DNA from 2 places in the Rhodococcus sp. 2H158 genome. Region 2 is predicted to be linked to the other one. Evidence: riboswitches for the same ligand, from Rfam matches in the RefSeq annotation. Region 2 holds a riboswitch; the other holds the start of a gene.

Region 1 (9,114 bases), on a different contig from region 2:
CGTGTCGGTGAACCGCTGCGGGTGTACGCGGACCTCGTGGTCTTCCTCGACACTCCGCACGAGAGCGGAGCCGAGCGGCTCCGGCGTCTCGACGCACTCGCGGGCAGCGCCTTCGACTCGGATGCACTCGTGTTCACCGGGTCGGCGGCCGAACTCGCCGACCGGATCGGTGAGTGGCGTCGACAGGGTATCGACGGCTTCCGGCTCCGACCCGGGGTGGCAGTCGACGACCTCGACGTCATCGTCGACGTGCTCGTCCCGATCCTGCAACAGCGCGAGGTGTTCCGCTCCGAGTACCCCGGCACGTCCCTGCGCGGACTTCTGGATCTGCCGACCGACATTCCCAACCGCTACGCCGTCACCACGGCCGGAACCGAAGGACACGACCGATGAGCACACGCAAGCAGGTCATCCTCGGGGCCTACCTCGGCGGTGTCAATCACCACACCGCATGGTGGGATCCCCGGGCGGGCAGCCAGATCGAGTTCTCGACCTTCGAGCACACCGCCCGTACCGCCGAGCGCGGCAAGTTCGACTTCTTCTTCCTCGCCGAGGGCCTCGTGCTGCGCGAGCGTGCGGGCCGGATCTTCGATCAGGACATCATCGGCCGGCCCGACACCTTCACGGTCCTCGCGTCGCTGGCCGCCGTCACGGACCACCTCGGCCTGGCCGCCACCATCAACGCGACCTTCAACGAACCGTACGAGTTGGCTCGGCAGATCGCCTCTCTCGATCACCTCTCCGGCGGCCGGGCCGCGTGGAACGTGGTCACCTCCTTCGATGCCTTCACCGGGCGCAACTTCCGCCGCGGCGGCTTCCTGGATCGCTCCCAACGGTACGAGCGCGCGGAGGAGAACCTGACGCTCATCCGTCAACTCTGGGATTCGTGGCGCAGCGACGACATCGTCGCCGACAAGGCCGGCGGCCGGTTCCTGCGTCGACCCGACGCCGGCGCCTTCGAACACCACGGCAACCACCTCGACGTGCACGGCAGGTTCACGGTTCCGCGCAGCCCCCAGGGACGCCCGGTGATCCTCCAGGCCGGGGTGTCCCCGCAGGGCCGGGACTTCGCTGCCGCGAACGCCGACGCCATCTTCTCCCCGTACGGGAAGCTCCCCGAGGCCACGGAGTTCTACCGAGATGTCAAGGCCCGGGCGATCGCTGCCGGCCGCTCCGCCGACGACATCAAGATCCTGCCGTCGGCGAGCTTCGTGATCGGTGACACCGAGGCCGAGGCCGTCGAGAAGTACCACGAGATCCGTAATCAGCAGGTCACCGGGCAGGCCGCCCTGATCCTGCTCGAGCAGATCTGGAATCGGGATCTGTCCGAATACGATCCGGAGGGCCCACTGCCGGACATCGATCCCGACCCCGACGCCGAGCCGATCATCCAGGGACGGGCGTTCGTCCACCAGGACCGGCTCGAGACCGTCGCACGGCTCCGCGCGATCGCGGAGGAGAAGAAGCTGACGCTGCGAGAGGTCGTGATCGACCAGTTCGAGCGCGGACCCCTCGTCGGTACCGCGGCACGGATCGCCGAGCAGATCGACGCCTTCGTGCAGAACGACGGCTCGGACGGGTTCATCCTCGGATCGCACCTCGTTCCTTGGGGACTCGACGATTTCGTCGACGAGGTGGTGCCCCTGCTGCAGGACCGCGGTGTCCTCCGCGCCGAGTACACCGGAACCACGCTGCGGCACAACCTCGGGCTGCGGGTACCGGCCGATCCGGTGGCGGTCGGCGGTTAGCCCACCTCCCCGCGTGACACTCACCGATCGGGCGCCGACGCCCCGGCAGACGACGTCGGTGGTGCCGGTCTGTGCGGCCGCCGGCTTCACCACCCTGCTCGATTCGTCGGTGCTGAACATCGGCCTTCCCGCCTTGCGGACCGGCCTCGACGCGGGCGTTTCGCAGGTGCAGTGGATCCGGGCCGCATACTCGCTGAGCTTCGGTCTTGCGCTGGTCCCGGCAGGCCGGCTCGGCGATGTGGCCGGCCGGCGGCGGCTGTTCCTCGCGGGCATGGCCCTCTTCGCGGTCATGGGAGTGTGCGGAGCTGTCGCGTCCGACCCCTGGACGGTCGTCGCCGCACGGGCCGGTCAGGGCGTCGGGGCCGGCCTGATCAGCGCGCAGGTGCTCGGGATCCTGGCCGAGAACTACACCGGCCCGGCGCGCGCCCGGGCCCTGGCCGCCTACAGCACGGCCGGGGGCCTCGCCGGGCTGTGCGGTCCGCTCGTCGGTGGGCTGGTGCTCGGCGCTGCGCCCGGGGAGTACGGGTGGCGCGTTCTGCTGATTCTCAACGTGCCGTGCGCACTCGTCACACTCGCGCTCGCGGCACGCCGCCTGCCCCCGGATCGGGGACGACCGTCGGCCCGCAGCGGGGTCGATGCCGGGGGCCTCGTGCTGCTCGCGGCGGCCACGACGCTGGTGATGCTGCCCGTGGTCTCCGAACCGGGTCCGGTGGGTGCGGTGTTCGCCGTCGGGGGAGCGGCGGTCTCACTCGCCACCTTCCTGTCGTGGGAACGCCGTGTCGCCGCGCGCGGCGGCAAGCCCGTGCTGCTTCCCGAACTGACCGGCTCCGGCGGATACGTCCTCGGCACCTTGGTCGCACTGTTCTGGTTCGGTGCGGTGCTGTCCCTGAACACCGTCGTGAGCCTGTACCTCATCGAGGGGCGCGGCTATGCCGCTGTCCAGGCCGCCGCCGTGCTGTCCGCCGCCGCCGCGGCGATGGCCGTCGCCTCGGCCGTGGGGTGGCGGGTCGTCGCGCGATACGGCCGGGTGACGGTCGTCGTGGTGGTGGCAGCCGAGATCGCCGTCGTCGGTGGCTACGCCGCCGCTGTGCAGCACGACGCCACGATGCCGGTGTTCGTGGCGCTGGCCGCGCTGTCGGGCCTCTCGGGTGGATTCGTGGATGCACCCAACCGGGCGCTGACGCTCGAGTCGTCCCCGGCGGGCGGTCATGGTGTCGCGGCCGGGTTCCTGCAGCTGTCACAGCGGTTGTCCGCGACGGTCGCCCTCGCCGCGGTGTCCGGCCTGTATCTGTCGGCGCTGGCGACGGACGGGGACGACTTCGCCGGTGCCACGTCGGCCGGCCTCGCGGTGTGCGCCGCGATGCTCGCGGTGTCGCTGCTCTGTGCGCTCGCCGACCGGCGCCGTCGTGCCGGCACCGGGTTTCGATCACGGTGAGCGAAAGGGTTCTCCGAACTCGTTCGCAACGCGTACGGTCACCGAGAACCATCCAGAGCGACCGAGAGACCCGGCTCGACGACGTCGCAGCAACCCCCTGCCGCCGCAGGTGAGGGTGCTACCGCCGGGAACGATGGAGGAGAAGGCATGGCAGGCGAGGGGTTCGTGGGCGCGTGGGCGCGCCTGCACGTCGACCTGTGCCGTCAGTGCTCGGGCATCTGTCGCCCACGATCCTGTCGCGCCTGAGCGGCGCTACCCAGTCGAAGAACTACGACCGTCTGCCCGGCCGGTGGCATCGCGAAACGCGGTGCCATCGGCGCCTCACGAGATCATGGAGTTCCCCGGTGCCTGTTCCGTTCACCTCTGCCGCCCGACGTCGCGCCGTCGCGGCCGCCACCGCCGCAATCCTCGCCGGTGGACTCGCCGCGTGCGGCACCGACACGGCGGGCACCTCCTCCGGTGGCGGCACCCCGCAGCCCGGCGGAACCCTGCGCTACGGCTTGTCCCAGGCCCCCACGTGCGCCGATCCCGCCCAGGCCGGCAGCAACCAGACCATCTACGTCGCCCGTCAGATCGTCGACTCGCTCACCGATCAGGACCCCGGGACCGGTGAACTGAAGCCGTGGCTCGCCGAAAGCTGGGAGGTGAACGGGGCAGCCTCGGCGTTCACGTTCCGGCTGAAGGACGGCGTGACATTCAGTGACGGCACCCCGTTCACTGCGGACTCGGTGAAGAAGAACTTCGACGCGATCGTCCAGACCCTCACCGGCGCCAAGGCAGCGCTGGCGGCGAGCTACCTGTCGGGGTACACCGGCACCACGGTGCTCGATCCGCTCACCGCCCAGGTGTCCTTCGCCGGACCGAACGCGCAGTTCCTGCAGGCGTCGTCGACGCTGCAACTCGGCTTCCTGTCCGACAGGGACGTCGCGAAGTCCGCGGAGGAACGCTGCGCCGGCGACCTGTCCGGCACCGGTCCCTTCGTCTACGAGGACTACCAGCAGGACAAGTCCGCCACGCTGGTCAAGCGCACCGGATACTCATGGGGATCCGACGTGTTCGCGCACGACGGCGAGGCCTACCTCGATCGCATCGAGTTCACGATCGTCCCGGAGTCCGGTGTACGCACCGGAAGCCTCGCATCCGGCCAGCTCGACGCGATCAGCGATGCGCTGCCGCAGGACGCTTCCCAGATCGAAGGCAGCGGCGGACGGATCCTCACCACGCCGAACCCGGGTGTCCCGTTCGGTTTCCAGCCGAACGTCACCCGTGGCGTCCTGACCGATCCGGCGGTGCGCGCCGCGATCGTGCCGGCCCTCGACCGCCAGGAACTCGTCGACACCGTCCTCGGCCCCGATTTCCGGCCCGCGACCAGCACCCTCGCCTCCCGCACCCCCGGCTACGTCGCGCTCGACGACGTCACCTACGACCCGGCGAAGGCGAAGTCGATCCTCGACACCGCCGGCTGGGTTCCCGGCCCGGACGGCATCCGCGTCAAGGACGGCAACCGCCTGTCCTTCTCGGTGCTGTTCAGTTCGGTGTTCGCCGGCAACCAGGCGATCCTCGAGCTCGTGCAGCAGCAGCTGCGCGAGGTCGGTATCGACCTGCAGCTCGACCTGGTCTCCACCCCGGAAGCCACTGCCCGGCAGGGTGCGAAGGACTTCGACGCCACCTACTACAACAGCACGCGCGCCGACGGCGACATCCTGCGCACCACGTTCGGACTCGACGGGCGCAACCTCAACAACCGCGGCCCGATCCCGGCACTGGACGAGGTCCTGTCTGCGCAGCTGCGCACCACCGACCCGGCCGAACGCGGCGAGCTGGTCGAGCAGGCACAGCAGCTCGTCCTCGACAACGGCCTGTGGCTACCGACCGTGGAGCTGTCCCAGGCCATCGGTGCGGCGGGGACGGTGCAGGACCTGACGTTCGAGGCCTCCGCCCGGTTGCAGTTCTTCGACACCTGGCTGAGCGAGTAGACCATGGCCCGGTATCTCGGTTCCCGGCTCGTGCAGGCGTTGCTGGTGCTGTGGGCGGCGTTCACCGTCTCGTTCGGCGTGCTGTACCTGCTGCCGTCCGACCCGGTGAGCATCGCGGTCGACGGCGCCGGCAGCGGCACACCGGTGGATGCGGCCGCTGTCGCGCAACTGCAGGAACGGTACGGGCTCGACCGGCCGCTGTGGGAGCAGTACCTCAGTGCGCTGAGCAACGCCGTCCGGGGTGACTTCGGCATCTCGATCGTCACAGGACAACCCGTGACCGAAGCGATCGCCGCCGCCGTACCCAGCACCCTGGCCCTGGCCGCGGCCGCCCTGGCGCTCGCCGTGCTCCTCGGCACCTCGATCGCGTTCGTCGCCACGTACACGCGTGCCCGGTGGCTGCGCAGCGCGCTGTTCTCGCTGCCGCCGCTCGGTGTCGCGGTTCCGACCTTCTGGGTGGGACTGCTTCTGCTCCAGCTCTTCTCGTTCCGGATGAAGCTGCTTCCAGCATTCGGCGACCAGGGCATCGAGCATCTGGTGCTGCCGGCGATCACCCTCGCGCTCCCCACCGGTGCGGTGATCGCGCAGGTCCTCGCCGCGAGCCTGCAGACCACATGGCGGCAACCGTTCGTCGAAGCAGCTCGCGCCAAGGGCGCGTCCCGGTGGCGCCTTCAGACCCGGCACACACTGCGCCTGTCCAGCATCCCCGCATTCACCATCGCCGGGGTGACGGTCGGCAACCTGCTGGCGGGGTCCGTGGTCGTCGAGACGGTGTTCTCCCGCGCCGGTGTCGGTCGGCTGACCCAGACTTCGGTTCTGGCGCAGGATATTCCCGTCGTCCAGGGCATCGTGGTCTTCAGTGCGGTGATCTTCGTGCTCGTCAACCTCGCGGTGGACCTGGTCTATCCGCTCATCGATCCACGCATCGCCGACGGCCGTCGCGGCGGCGGTTCGCCCTCGCATCCGACGCCCGCCGAGGGGACCACCGAACTCACCGGCTTCGCGGTGGAGGAGGAGAGGAAGGCACATGTCTGACGTCCTGATCCGGGAACCGGTCGCCGCGTCCGCACAGGCCGCGGCCGGGCCACACGCACCGTCCCGGCGCCGGGGCGCCACGAGCGCCCTGCGCCGCTACGGGGCTCTCGTGGTCTCGACCACCGTGCTGCTCCTCGCCGTCGGCTTCGCCCTGTTCCCCTCGGTCTTCGCGTCCGGTGATCCGCTGCAGGGCGTCCCGGGCGACAAGTTGCAGGGGCCGTCCGCGGCGCACTGGTTCGGCACCGACAACATCGGGCGCGACGTGTACACCCGGGTCGTGCACGGTGCGGGCCTGTCCCTGACCGCGACGCTCGTCGCCGTCGGACTCGCTCTCGTCGTCGGCTCGCTCGTCGGGTTGCTCTCCGGTGCGGCCGGCGGTGCGGTCGACGCTCCGCGCCTGCGCGTCTTCGACGCAGTACTCATGCGGGTCGTCGACGTTCTGCTGTCCATCCCCGCCCTGTTGCTGTCCCTGGCGCTCGTCACCGCGCTCGGATTCGGCACCATGAACGTGGCGATCGCGGTCGGCGTCGGGCTCGTCGCGAACTTCGCCCGCGTCATGCGGTCGGAGGTCCTGCGCGTGCGCCGCGCCCTGTACGTCGAGGCGGCGTTCGCATGCGGTGCCCGCTGGCACACCGTCCTGCGCCGGCACGTGCTGCGCAACTCGTACGCCCCCGTCGTCGCGCTCGCGGCGGTCGAGTTCGGCATGGCCGTGCTCGCTGTGTCGTCGCTGAGCTTCCTCGGCTTCGGCGCGGTGCCGCCCACCCCGGAATGGGGATCGTTGATCTCCGAGGGCAGGAACTACCTGGCCACCGCCTGGTGGATGACGACACTGCCCGGCCTGGTCATCGTGGCGGTCGTCCTGTCGGCGCATCGCCTCGGTCACGCCATCGAAGAACGGAGCACTCGATGACCGCGCCCCTGCTGGATGTACGCGACCTGCGGGTCGAGTACGGCAGCCGTCGCGACCCGGTCACCGCGGTGGACGGGGTCCGCTTCACGCTTTCCCGGGGTGAGGTCGTCGCGGTGGTCGGCGAGTCCGGTTCCGGCAAGTCGACGACCGCACACGCGATCCTCGGCCTGCTGTCGGGTAGCGGCCGGATCACCGGCGGCACCGTCACGTTCGACGGGCAGCGACTGGACACCCTGCCCGACCGCGCCTTCGAGAAGGTGCGCGGTGCCCGCATCGGACTCGTGCCCCAGGACCCCACCACGTCCCTGAACCCGGTCGTCCGCATCGGTGACCAGGTCGCCGAGGTCCTGCGTATCCACGGTCTCGCCGACCGGCGCACCGCGAAGATCGACGCGCTGCGCATCCTCGCGGAAGCGGGGCTCGACGATCCCGAACTCCGTGCCAGGCAGTACCCGCAGGACCTGTCCGGCGGGCAGCGGCAGCGCGTGCTCATAGGCATCGCGCTCGCGTGCCGGCCGGACCTCGTCATCGCCGACGAGCCGACCAGCGCCCTCGATGTCACCGTGCAGCGGCGCATCCTCGACCACCTCGACAGCCGCATCGCCGAGACCGGTACCGCGGTCCTGCTCATCACCCACGACCTCGGCGTCGCCGCCGACCGCGCCGACCGCATCGTCGTGATGAGCCAGGGCCGGATCGTCGAGACCGGGCCGGCCCGGCAGATCCTCGAGAACCCCCGGCACGAGTACACCCGGGCGCTCGTCGCCGCCGCACCGAGCCTCGCCGGCGCCGCGGCCCGGCCCGGCCGCGGACCCGCGGAACCCCTGCTCACCGTGTCCGGGGTCTCGAGGACCTTCCGCATCGACCGGCGCACGGCGCTCGAGGCGGTGCGCAACGTCTCCTTCTCGGTTCCGCGCGGTCGCACTCTGTCCCTGGTCGGCGAGTCCGGTTCCGGCAAGTCCACGGTGTCCCGCATCGCGATCCGACTGGAATCCGCCACGTCCGGCCAGGTCCGGTTCGACGGGCGGGACATCACCGCGCTGCGCGGCCGGGACCTGCGCGAGCTCCGCCGCCGGGTGCAGATCGTCCACCAGAACCCCTATGCGGCCCTGAATCCCAAGCTCCGAATCCGCGACATCGTCGCCGAACCGCTCGAAGCCTTCGGCATCGGCACGAAGAACGAGCGCGCCGAACGTGTTGCGGAGCTGCTCGGGCAGGTGGCGCTGAGCACGGCACACCTCGAGCGCAGACCCGCGGAACTGTCCGGCGGACAACGCCAGCGCGTGGCGATCGCCCGCGCGCTCGCGCTGCACCCGGAACTGCTCGTGCTCGACGAGCCCGTCTCCGCGCTCGACGTGTCGGTCCAGGCGCAGATCCTCGACCTGCTCACCCGCCTGCAAGACGAGCTGGGGCTGAGCTACCTGTTCATCTCCCACGATCTTGCCGTGGTCCGGCAGATCAGCGACACCGTCGCGGTGATGCGGTCCGGCGAAATCGTCGAATCCGGGACCACCGCAGAGATTTTCGACAGCCCACAGCACGAGTACACGAAACTGCTGCTCGATGCCATTCCAGGGAAGGTTCGCCATGCCCGATAGTTCACAGTTGTTGCTCGCCCTCGAATTCCGCGGAACCGGCTCGCATCCGCATTCGTGGCGTCGCACGGATTCACGCGCGGAGGACGTGTTCACGGCCCGCTACTGGGCGGATCTCGTGGGCCGCGCGGACCGTGCCGGCGTCGACCTGGCCTTCCTCCCGGACTCGTTCGGAATCGACTCCGGTGCGGACACCGTGCGCGGCCGGCTCGAAGCGGTCGGCGTCGCCGCGCGGCTGTCCGCCGTCACCTCGCGGATCGGGCTGATCCCCACCGCGACGGTGACCCACACGGAACCGTTCCACGTGGCCAAGGCCGTGCAAACCCTCGACCACACCACGGTCGGCCGTGCGGGGTGGCAGGTCGCCGTCTCCGAGGGCGAGGACCGGGCCGCCCTGTTCGGCCGCAAGGGCACC
Region 2 (9,114 bases):
CGAGGGTCACCAGGTCGGCCTCGGGCAGCCAGTAGCTCTCGCACCACACGCCGCGGCCGATCTTCGCGCCCAGGCCCCGAAGCCACAGGTTCATCACGGCCGTTCCGGTGGCGGGCCGGGCGAACCACGGTGCCGCGACGGTTTCGACGAAGGTGTCGGCCACCTCGTTGCGCCACACGAACCAGCTCCACAGCGGGTGTTCCTCGTGGCCGATGCGCCCGACGGCCACCCACTTGGCGGTCACGGACACGATGCCGGCCACGGCGCCGGCAAGGATGAGCACGAGGCCGCTCAGCGCCGCGGCCGGGCCGTATCCCGCCGCGGTCGCCAGCGCCTGCAGGGCGAACAGGACGCCGAGGCCGATGCCGAACGTGACGATCATGGGAAGCAGGCGGAAGGTCTCGACGAAGCCGCGTGCCACCCGGAGCCGCAGCGGGGGCGCGAACGTGCGGCTCGAGTCGCCGTCGTTCGCGGCGCGACGCAGCCGCACCGGTGGGCTGCCCAGCCACGAGGAACCCGACTTGGCCTTCGACGGGGCAGCGGAGAGCACGGCGACGAGCCCATACTTGGGCACCCGGCGCCCGGGGGCGGCCATGCCCGAGTTGCCGAGGAACGCGCGCTTGCCGACCTTGGCCCGGGAGATGTACAGCCAGCCGCCACCGAGTTCGTAGCTGGCGACCATGGTGTCGTCGGCGAGGAAGGCACCGTCGGCGACGCGGGTGAACTTGGGCACCATCAGCACGGTGGAGGCCTCGACGTCCTTGCCGATGTCGGCGCCGAGCAGCCGCAGCCAGCCGGGGGTGAGCATCGAGGCGTAGAGCGGGAACAGGAACGTGCGCGAGCTGTCCATCAGGCGCTCGGTCGCCCACACCTGCCAGCCGACGCGGCTGCGGACGGGGTGGTGGCCCTCGATCATGCCGAGGGACAGGGCGCGCACCGACAGCACCGTGAGCGCGGCGAACACGAACAGGGTCAACAGTGCGGCCACCGGCAGGATCGCTGCGCTGCGGATCAACGCGTCGGTCAGGTCGGCGGTGTCGCGGATCCACCATCCGACCAGCGTGAGGCCGGCGGCGATCGAGACGATCGGCAGCGAGGCCAGCGCCACCGACGTGAGGCCGAAGACCGGTACCCACCACGCGGCGCGGCGCGGCGGCTCGTCGGGCCACGGATGTACGGCCTTGCCGACCTTCCGCGCAGGGGAGCCGGCCCAGTGCTGGCCGGCCTTGACGCGGCCGAAGACGGCGGAGCCGGCCTCGACCTCGGCGTTCTTGCCGATCTTGGCGCCCGGGGCGAGCGTCGAGCGGGCACCGACGGTGGCGCCGGCGCCGATCCGGATGGTGCCGATGTGGACCTCGTCGCCGTCGACCCAGTGGCCGGACAGGTCGACCTCGGGTTCGACGGAACAGCCGTCGCCGAGTTCGAGCATGCCGGTCACCGGCGGCAGGCTGTGCAGGTCGACACCCTCACCGACCTTCGCGCCGAGGGCGCGGGCGTAGTACAGCATCCACGGCGCCCCGGACAGGTTCACCGCGCCGCTGGCCTCCGACAGCCGCAGCGCCGTCCACAGTCGCAGGTGTTCGCTGCCGCCCCTCGGATAGGTGCCGGGTTCCAGGTTGCGCAGCAGCAGCCGCGTCCCGGCGACGGCGACGGACATGCGGCCGAGCGGGGTCAGGAACAGCAGGATCCCGAGCGCCACCCACCACCACGACACCGGCGCGAGCCACGGCAGGTCGACGAACTGCGCGAAGACGTTGTTCGCCGTCGCCAGCCATGTCACCCATTGCAGTCCGGTCAGGGTGGTGAGCGGCACCGTGATGGCCAGCTGCAGCAGCTGCGCCCGGCGCGGGACGGGGGCCACCTGCCGCGGCGCGACCACCGCGGACGGCGCGAGGTCGTCGAGGTATCCGGCCAGCGAGCCGAGTCGCGGATGGTCGTACAGTTCGGCGACGGTCATCGCGGGGTAGCGCTCGCGCAGGGCGGTCACCAGCTGGGCCGCGGAGAGGGAGCCGCCGCCGAGTTCGAAGAAGTCGTCGTCGATGCTCTCGATCGGGGTGCCGAGGATCGACACCCACAGTCCGGCGACCCACTCGGCGGTCGGGTCGAGACCGAGGGCCTCGGCGGAGTCGGCCTCGGCGCCGGGCAGCGGCCACGGCAGCGCGTTGCGGTCCACCTTGCCGGAGGTGCGGGTGGGCAGCTCGTCCACCAGCGCCAGCCGCGGCACCAGGGCCGCGGGCAGCTGCTCGCCGAGCAGGTCGCGCGCGGAGGCGAGGTCGAACTCCGGGTCGGTGCTGGCGATGTACCCGACGAGGATCGAGTGCCCGGCCGCGGTCTTGCGCACGGCGGCCGCGCCGCCGGCGACGCCGGGCAGGTTCTGCAGAGCGTTGTCGACCTCGCCGAGCTCGATGCGCCGACCGCCGATCTTGACCTGATCGTCGGCGCGTCCCTGGAACAGCAGTCCCCTGCGGTCGAGGGTGACCAGGTCGCCGCTGCGGTACGCGCGGTCCCAGCCGAGGGTGGGCATGGGGGCGTACTTCTCGGCGTCCTTGGCCGGATCGAGGTAGCGGGCCAGTCCGACGCCGCCGATGACGAGTTCGCCGGTACCGCCCTCGGGGACGGGCCGGCCGTCGGCGTCCACCACGGCGAGGTCCCAGCCGTCGAGCGGCAGGCCGATGCGGATCGGGCCCTTGCCGTCCATGGTTGCCGCGCATGCGACGACGGTGGCCTCGGTCGGCCCGTAGGTGTTCCACACCTCGCGCCCGGGCACGGCCAGTCGCTCGGCGAGGTCCGGCGGGCAGGCCTCGCCACCGAAGATCAACAGCCGCACCGCTTCGAGCGCCTCGGCGGGCCACATCGCCGCGAGGGTGGGGACGGTGGAGACGACGCTGATGTCGCGGGAGACCAGCCACGGCCCGAGGTCCATCCCGGACCGCACGAGCGAGCGGGGCGCCGGCACGAGGCACGCGCCGTGCCGCCACGCCAGCCACATCTCCTCGCAGGAGGCGTCGAAGGCGACCGACAGTCCGGCCAGTACGCGGTCGCCGGGCCCGATCGGGTTCTCGCGCAGGAACAGCCGGGCCTCGGCGTCGACGAAGGCGGCGGCGCTGCGATGGCTGACCGCGACGCCCTTGGGGGTGCCGGTGGAGCCGGAGGTGAAGATGATCCAGGCGGCGTCGTCGAGGCGCGGGCCGCGCAGCTGTGGCGCGGGCGACGGCGGCGCGGTGCCCGGACCGATGCCGTCGGCGGTGACGACGGCGGTGACCATCGCCTCCCCGAACACGAGTTCGGCGCGTTCGTCGGGGTCGTCCGCGTCCACCGGCACGTAGGCCGCGCCGGCCGCGAGGATGCCCAGGATCGTCACGTACAGGTCCTTGGAGCCGGACGGCATGCGCACGCCGACGCGGTCACCGGCGCCGACTCCCGCGTCGGCGAGCCGGTACGAGCAGGCGATGACCTCCTCGACGAGTTCGGTGTAGCTGAGAGTGACGGTGCCGTCGTCGACGGCCGGGGCGTCCGGGTGGGTGTCGGCGGTGGCCCGCAGGATGTCGACGAGGGTGCGGGGGGCCGGGGCGTGGGAGGAGCGAAGGAACTCCTCGGGGATGCGATACGACCGATCCGGATCCGTCGTGGGCTGGGCAGGCAATCGCATGTCCTTCTCTCGGCCTGGTGGTGCGTTCGTCCGGTTATCTCACGGTCAGATGGACGGAGGGTGAACATTGGGTGTGTCGGTGCCCACTCCGACGGTGGAATCTCCCGCTCGACCCGGCGTCGCGCTCCGCGGCGCGGCGTCCGTCTCCGCACGAAACACCTTATCTCCCAGGAATTTTCGGTTGTGGGACGACGGCCGCTGCGAGTCCGGTTTGACATCCGTGCGCGCTCCTGCAATCCTCTTCGGCAGGTCACGAGAACCAGCGACAAGCCCCGGCTAGCTGGTCGGCAACCCTCCTCCGCGGTGGGGTGCTCCGGGTGACGACCAGGCCGTGTTTCCACACCGGACACGGCAAGCGCGGATTCGGACCGTGATCGCACTCGGGCGACGAGGCGACCACCGGCGAATCCCTGAACGACGAGGGAACGTCATGACTGCTGCCGTACTGACCGCCGACACCTGCATCGCCCCGTTCGCCCGGGTCACCGGATGTGACCTGCAGGTACCCCTGGTCCAGGGTGGTACCTGCACCTACGCCAACTTCGACTACGCGGCGAGCGCCCCCGCCCTCGAAGCGGTCACCGAGCGGATCGCCGAGCTCCTGCCGTACTACGCCAGCGTGCACCGCGGTGCCGGTTACGCCTCCCGGATCTCCACCTCGAGCTACGAGCAGGCTCGTGAGTCGGTGGCCCGATTCGTGTGCGCCGCAGACGATCAGGTGGTGGTGTTCACCCGCAACACCACCGACTCCCTCAACCTCCTGGCCGGAGCCGTACCCGGCGACGTCGTGGTGCTCGACGTCGAGCACCACGCAAACCTGTTGCCCTGGAAGAACGCCCGCGTCGTCGAGGCCGCGGACACCGTCGCCGAGACGGTCCGCCGGCTCGTCGCCGAACTGTGCAGCAAGCCCGCCGCGCTGCTCGCCGTCACCGGCGCCTCCAACGTGACCGGCGAGGTCCTCCCGATCGCCGAACTCGCCGACGTGGCGCACGCCTGCGGCGCCCGGATCCTCGTCGACGGAGCGCAATTGGTTCCGCACCGGCGGATCGACCTCACCGCTCTCGGCGTCGACTACCTCGCGTTCTCGGGTCACAAGCTCTACGCCCCGTTCGGTGCCGGCGCTCTGGTCGGACGCCGGGACTGGCTCGACGTCGCGGAACCGTATCTCGCAGGGGGCGGTGCGGTCCGCGAAGTACGTCTCGGTCACACCGAATGGGCGTGCGCCCCGGCGCGGCACGAGGCGGGCACGCCGAACGTGCTCGGCGTCGCGGCGCTCGCCGCGGCGTGCGACGCGCTCGCCGGTTTCGACGCCGACGCCGTCGCCGAGCACGAGGAGGCGCTGTGCCGGCGCCTCCTCGGCGGGCTGCGCGACCTCGACGGCGTGGAGATCCTGCGGCTGTGGAGCGACTCGCCGGACTCGGTCGGCATCGTCACCTTCACGGTCGCCGGATTCGAACCCGGCGAGGTGGCGTCGTACCTGTCCGCCGAGCACGGAATCGGTGTGCGTGACGGCCGGTTCTGCGCGCACCCGCTGCTCGCGCGGGTCGGCCTGCCCGGCGGTGCGGTACGCGCCTCCCTCGGTCTCGGCAGCTCGTCTGCCGACGTGGACCGCCTGCTCGACGCGCTGCGCGGGCTCGTCGACGCCGGTCCCGGCTGGACCTACGCCAAGACCGACGGACTGTGGGGACCGTCGCCCGAGACCCGTCCGGGCCTGGTGGAGCCCACCGCCGGCGCCGCGCAGTGCAGCTGACCGCTCCCCGGGCGGACCGCCGGACAGGCACTGCCCGCCGGTCGATCCGGCGGGTCTAGTCGACGTCGACGTCGACGGCCGCCGTGATGCGCATCAGCTCGCGGAACGTCGTGCGGAACAGCGTGCGCGGATGCCCGCCGGAGGCCCACAGCTCGGGAAAAGCGGCCAGGGCGGTGTCGACGTACGTGGTCAGGTTCGTCGGATGCCCGAGCGGTGCCACCCCGCCGACGGGCTGCCCCGTGACCTCGGTGACCACTTCCGGGGGCGCCGCAACGAGCGCACCACCGAGGCGCTTGCCCGTCCGTTCCGGGTTCACCCGATGCGCACCCGAGACCAGCAGCAGCACCGGTTCGTCGTCGAGCAGGAACACCAGCGACTTGACGATCGCGCCCACATCGACCCCGAGCGCGGCCGCCGCCTGCTCCGCGGTGTGCACCGACTCCGGCTGGGTCGTGATCAGCCCGTGGTGACCGCGCGCGATGAGCGTGTCGGCCACCCGAGCGGCATTCGGATGCAGTGTCCCGGACATGGTTCCAGCCTAGGATCCCACCGCCGTCCGTGGCCCCGATCGACAGGGCTGTCCGCAGTCGGCGGTCAATACAGGGGAAAGCCGTCCTCCGGTCCGAGCATGCGCTCGAGCCGGGTACGGGTGATCTTGGCCAGTTCCTCTGTGCACGCTTTGCGCTCCGCCTCGGGTTCGTGCGCGAGGCGGTGGTGGAGATCCGTCAGCAGTTCCCCCGGCCCGAGTCCCTGCGGGCACCACAGGTAGCGGTAGCCGAAGCGCTCCTCGTATGCGGCCGCCGCGGCCGTGATCGCGGTCATCAGCGCCTCGTCCTCGTCCCACAGCGAGCACTGCTCGAGCCGCGAGGCGGTGCTGCCGCGCCGGCGTCCCACCACCGGGTGGCAGTCGAGGGCCTCCGCGATCTCCGCGTCGTCCAGCGAGAACAGGGCGGCGTCGGCTCGGGCGAACAGTTCCGAATAGCTCGCGTAGGGCCGCCCGGCCGCCACCGACTGGGCCCAGGTCAGCGACGCGCAACACTCGTACAGCGCGTGGGTGGCGCCCCGCCGGGACAGGGCGTTGAAGGCGCCCAGACCGATGCCCTGATGCATCAACATGGCAGTCGCTCCTTTGCGAGTCGGACCGTTCGTGTCCTCAGGATCCGTCCGGTTCGCGGCGGTCACCAGTGGGGTAGCAGGGAATTTTCGAGGCTGTAACGAGCGGCCCTCGTCGGCTGTCCGAAGCGCAGACATTACTGTTGAGTAATGACTGCAGATTCCCGCTGGAAAGCGTTCACCGTCGACGTCGCCGACCACGTCGCCCGCGTCACGCTGGTCGGGCCCGGCAAGGGCAACGCGATGGGTCCCGACTTCTGGACCGAGCTGCCCGTGCTGTTCGGCGAGCTCGACGCCGATCCGGACGTGCGCGCCGTCGTGCTCGCCGGCGCCGGCAAGCACTTCTCCTTCGGCCTCGACCTGCCCGCCATGAGCGGCGACCTGGGCAAGGTCCTGGCCGACAAGGCGCTGGCCGCCCCGCGCACCGAGTTCCACGAGATGGTCAAGCGGATGCAGGCGGCGATCACCGCGGTCGCGGACTGCCGCAAGCCCGTCGTCGCGGCCGTGCAGGGCTGGTGCATCGGCGGCGGCGTGGACCTGATCTCCGCGGCCGACATCCGCTACGCCAGTGCCGACGCGAAGTTCAGCGTCCGCGAGGTCAAGGTCGGGATGGTCGCCGACGTGGGTAGCCTTGCCCGCCTGCCGCTGATCATCGGCGACGGGCACGTGCGCGAACTTGCCCTCACCGGCAAGGACATCGACGCGGCACGTGCGGAGAAGATCGGTCTGGTCAACGACGTCTTCGCCGACGCCGACGCCGTTCTGGCGGCCGCGCAGGCCACCGCCGCCGAGATCGCGGCGAATCCGCCGCTGGTCGTGCACGGCATCAAGGACGTCCTCGACCACAGCCGCTCGACGCGCGTCGACGACAGCCTGCGCTACGTGGCGGCCTGGAACGCGGCGTTCCTGCCGTCGGAGGACCTGACCGAGGCCATCACGGCAGTCTTCGAGAAGCGGCCCCCGGAGTTCCGGGGACGGTAGAGGATGGACGGGTGCGACGGCATCCGGCCCTGACGTGGGGCGGCCGGCTGGTGCCGGTCGTCCCACTGTTGTATCTGACGGTCTATCGGCCGTGGCAGTTGCGCTGGGGTGCGACGAGGACCGAAGTGGCTCAGCGGGGTCCGGGGGACGAGATCGTGCCCAGTCCCCACTGGTCGGCGACCCGTGCGGTGTCGATCGCGGCCGACCCCGAGGACGTGTGGCCCTGGCTGGTCCAGATGGGCGCGGGGGACCGCGCCGGCTGGTACAGCTACGACCTCGCCGACAACGGCGGGAAGCCGAGCGCCCGCGAGATCCGGCCCGAACTGCAGCGGCTCGAGGTCGGCGACCCGGTCCGGCTCGTCGCGGGTTCCCCGGCCGCCTTCCGGGTGGAGTCGATCGACCCCGGACGTTCGCTCGTGTATGCCCACTCGCACGACGGTGGCACGGTCACCGCCGCGCTGGTGCTGCGCCCGGACGGCCCCGGCCGCAGCCGGCTGGTGCATCGTGTGCGATTCCGCATCCCTCCGTCGCCGTTCGCTGTCGGCTGGGCCGCCCTCATGGACGCGGGGGACTTCGTGATGTCCCGGCGGATGCTGCTCGGCATCCGGGACCGGGCCGAGCGGCATGCCCGGCGGCGCCGGGGCGGGCCGCCGCCTGTCGATGAAAGCCCTGGAACCACAATGGATTTCCGCCTACGAATTCCGGTGCGCCGACCACCCGGGGCGGCGTTCGCGCTGCTCGCCGACGTTCAGGAACACGCGGGGGTACCGGCGCGGACAGGCGTCCGGATGAGCAAATCTCCACCCGGTCCGACCGCCGAGGGCACCCGGTGGCACGAGCGGGTGCGGCTCGCGCCCGGCTGGTGGATGTCCGTCGACAGCGTCGTGACCGCGATCGAGGACCCGGAGCTGCTCGGGATGGACTTCCGGAGCGCCTGGTTCGCCGGTCACCTCGACTACCGGATCGAGTCCACCCCGGGGGGATGTCTCCTGCGGCAGCACTTCGTCCTGCGGTTGCCGCGCCCGCTGCGCTCGTGGTCGGCGCGGGTGGACGCCCGGCTCCGCCCGCGCCTGCTCGATCGGCTCGCCGAGGTCCGGGACGCGATCGAGCAGGACGTGTGAGAACGCGTTCGGGCTCCGCAGCCGGCGGCCGCGGAGCCCGAACGATGCGTGGTGTCAGTGCCCGCCGTTGGCCTTCAGGCGCTCGATCGACGCGGAGACCTCGGCCTCGGCCTCGGCGCGGCCGACCCAGTCCGCGGCCTCGACGTGCTTGCCCGGCTCGAGGTCCTTGTAGTGCACGAAGAAGTGCTTGATGGCGTCCAGTTCGAACTGCGAGACGTCGCTGATGTCCTTGACGTGGTCCCAGCGCGGATCGCCCGCGGGCACGGCGAGGACCTTGTCGTCGCCCCCGGCCTCGTCGACCATCTTGAACATGCCCACCGGGCGGGCCTCGACGATGACGCCGGGGAACACCGACTCGGGCAGCAGCACCATGCAGTCCAGCGGGTCGCCGTCCTCGCCGAGGGTGTTCTCGATGTAGCCGTAGTCGGCGGGGTAGCCGAACGAGGTGTAGAGGTAGCGGTCCAGCTTCACACGGCCGGTTTCGTGATCGACCTCGTACT

What was found. A riboswitch is a leader RNA that binds a small molecule or an ion and turns the genes downstream of it on or off. The one in region 2 is predicted to bind S-adenosylmethionine.
Region 1: linked by a shared signal. The riboswitch ahead of ACWPOB_RS00710 (ABC transporter substrate-binding protein) and the one ahead of ACWPOB_RS10345 (aminotransferase class V-fold PLP-dependent enzyme) in region 2 are both predicted to bind S-adenosylmethionine.

The regions. Positions count from the first base shown of each region.
Region 1 covers NZ_JBSNCE010000001.1:147,448-156,561, forward strand. Annotated here, with positions in the region: gene ACWPOB_RS00695 (LLM class flavin-dependent oxidoreductase) at 1-393, shown strand, start outside; gene ACWPOB_RS00700 (NtaA/DmoA family FMN-dependent monooxygenase) at 390-1,748, shown strand; gene ACWPOB_RS00705 (MFS transporter) at 1,762-3,183, shown strand; SAM riboswitch class I at 3,229-3,323, shown strand; gene ACWPOB_RS00710 (ABC transporter substrate-binding protein) at 3,528-5,159, shown strand; gene ACWPOB_RS00715 (ABC transporter permease) at 5,163-6,194, shown strand; gene ACWPOB_RS00720 (ABC transporter permease) at 6,187-7,104, shown strand; gene ACWPOB_RS00725 (dipeptide ABC transporter ATP-binding protein) at 7,101-8,702, shown strand; gene ACWPOB_RS00730 (LLM class flavin-dependent oxidoreductase) at 8,692-9,114, shown strand, end outside.
Region 2 covers NZ_JBSNCE010000008.1:209,548-218,661, reverse strand. Annotated here, with positions in the region: gene ACWPOB_RS10350 (Pls/PosA family non-ribosomal peptide synthetase) at 1-3,649, opposite strand, end outside; SAM riboswitch class IV at 3,898-4,013, shown strand; gene ACWPOB_RS10345 (aminotransferase class V-fold PLP-dependent enzyme) at 4,080-5,399, shown strand; gene ACWPOB_RS10340 (YbaK/EbsC family protein) at 5,455-5,928, opposite strand; gene ACWPOB_RS10335 (2-oxo-4-hydroxy-4-carboxy-5-ureidoimidazoline decarboxylase) at 5,994-6,515, opposite strand; gene ACWPOB_RS10330 (crotonase/enoyl-CoA hydratase family protein) at 6,663-7,493, shown strand; gene ACWPOB_RS10325 (SRPBCC family protein) at 7,505-8,614, shown strand; gene ACWPOB_RS10320 (inorganic diphosphatase) at 8,669-9,114, opposite strand, start outside.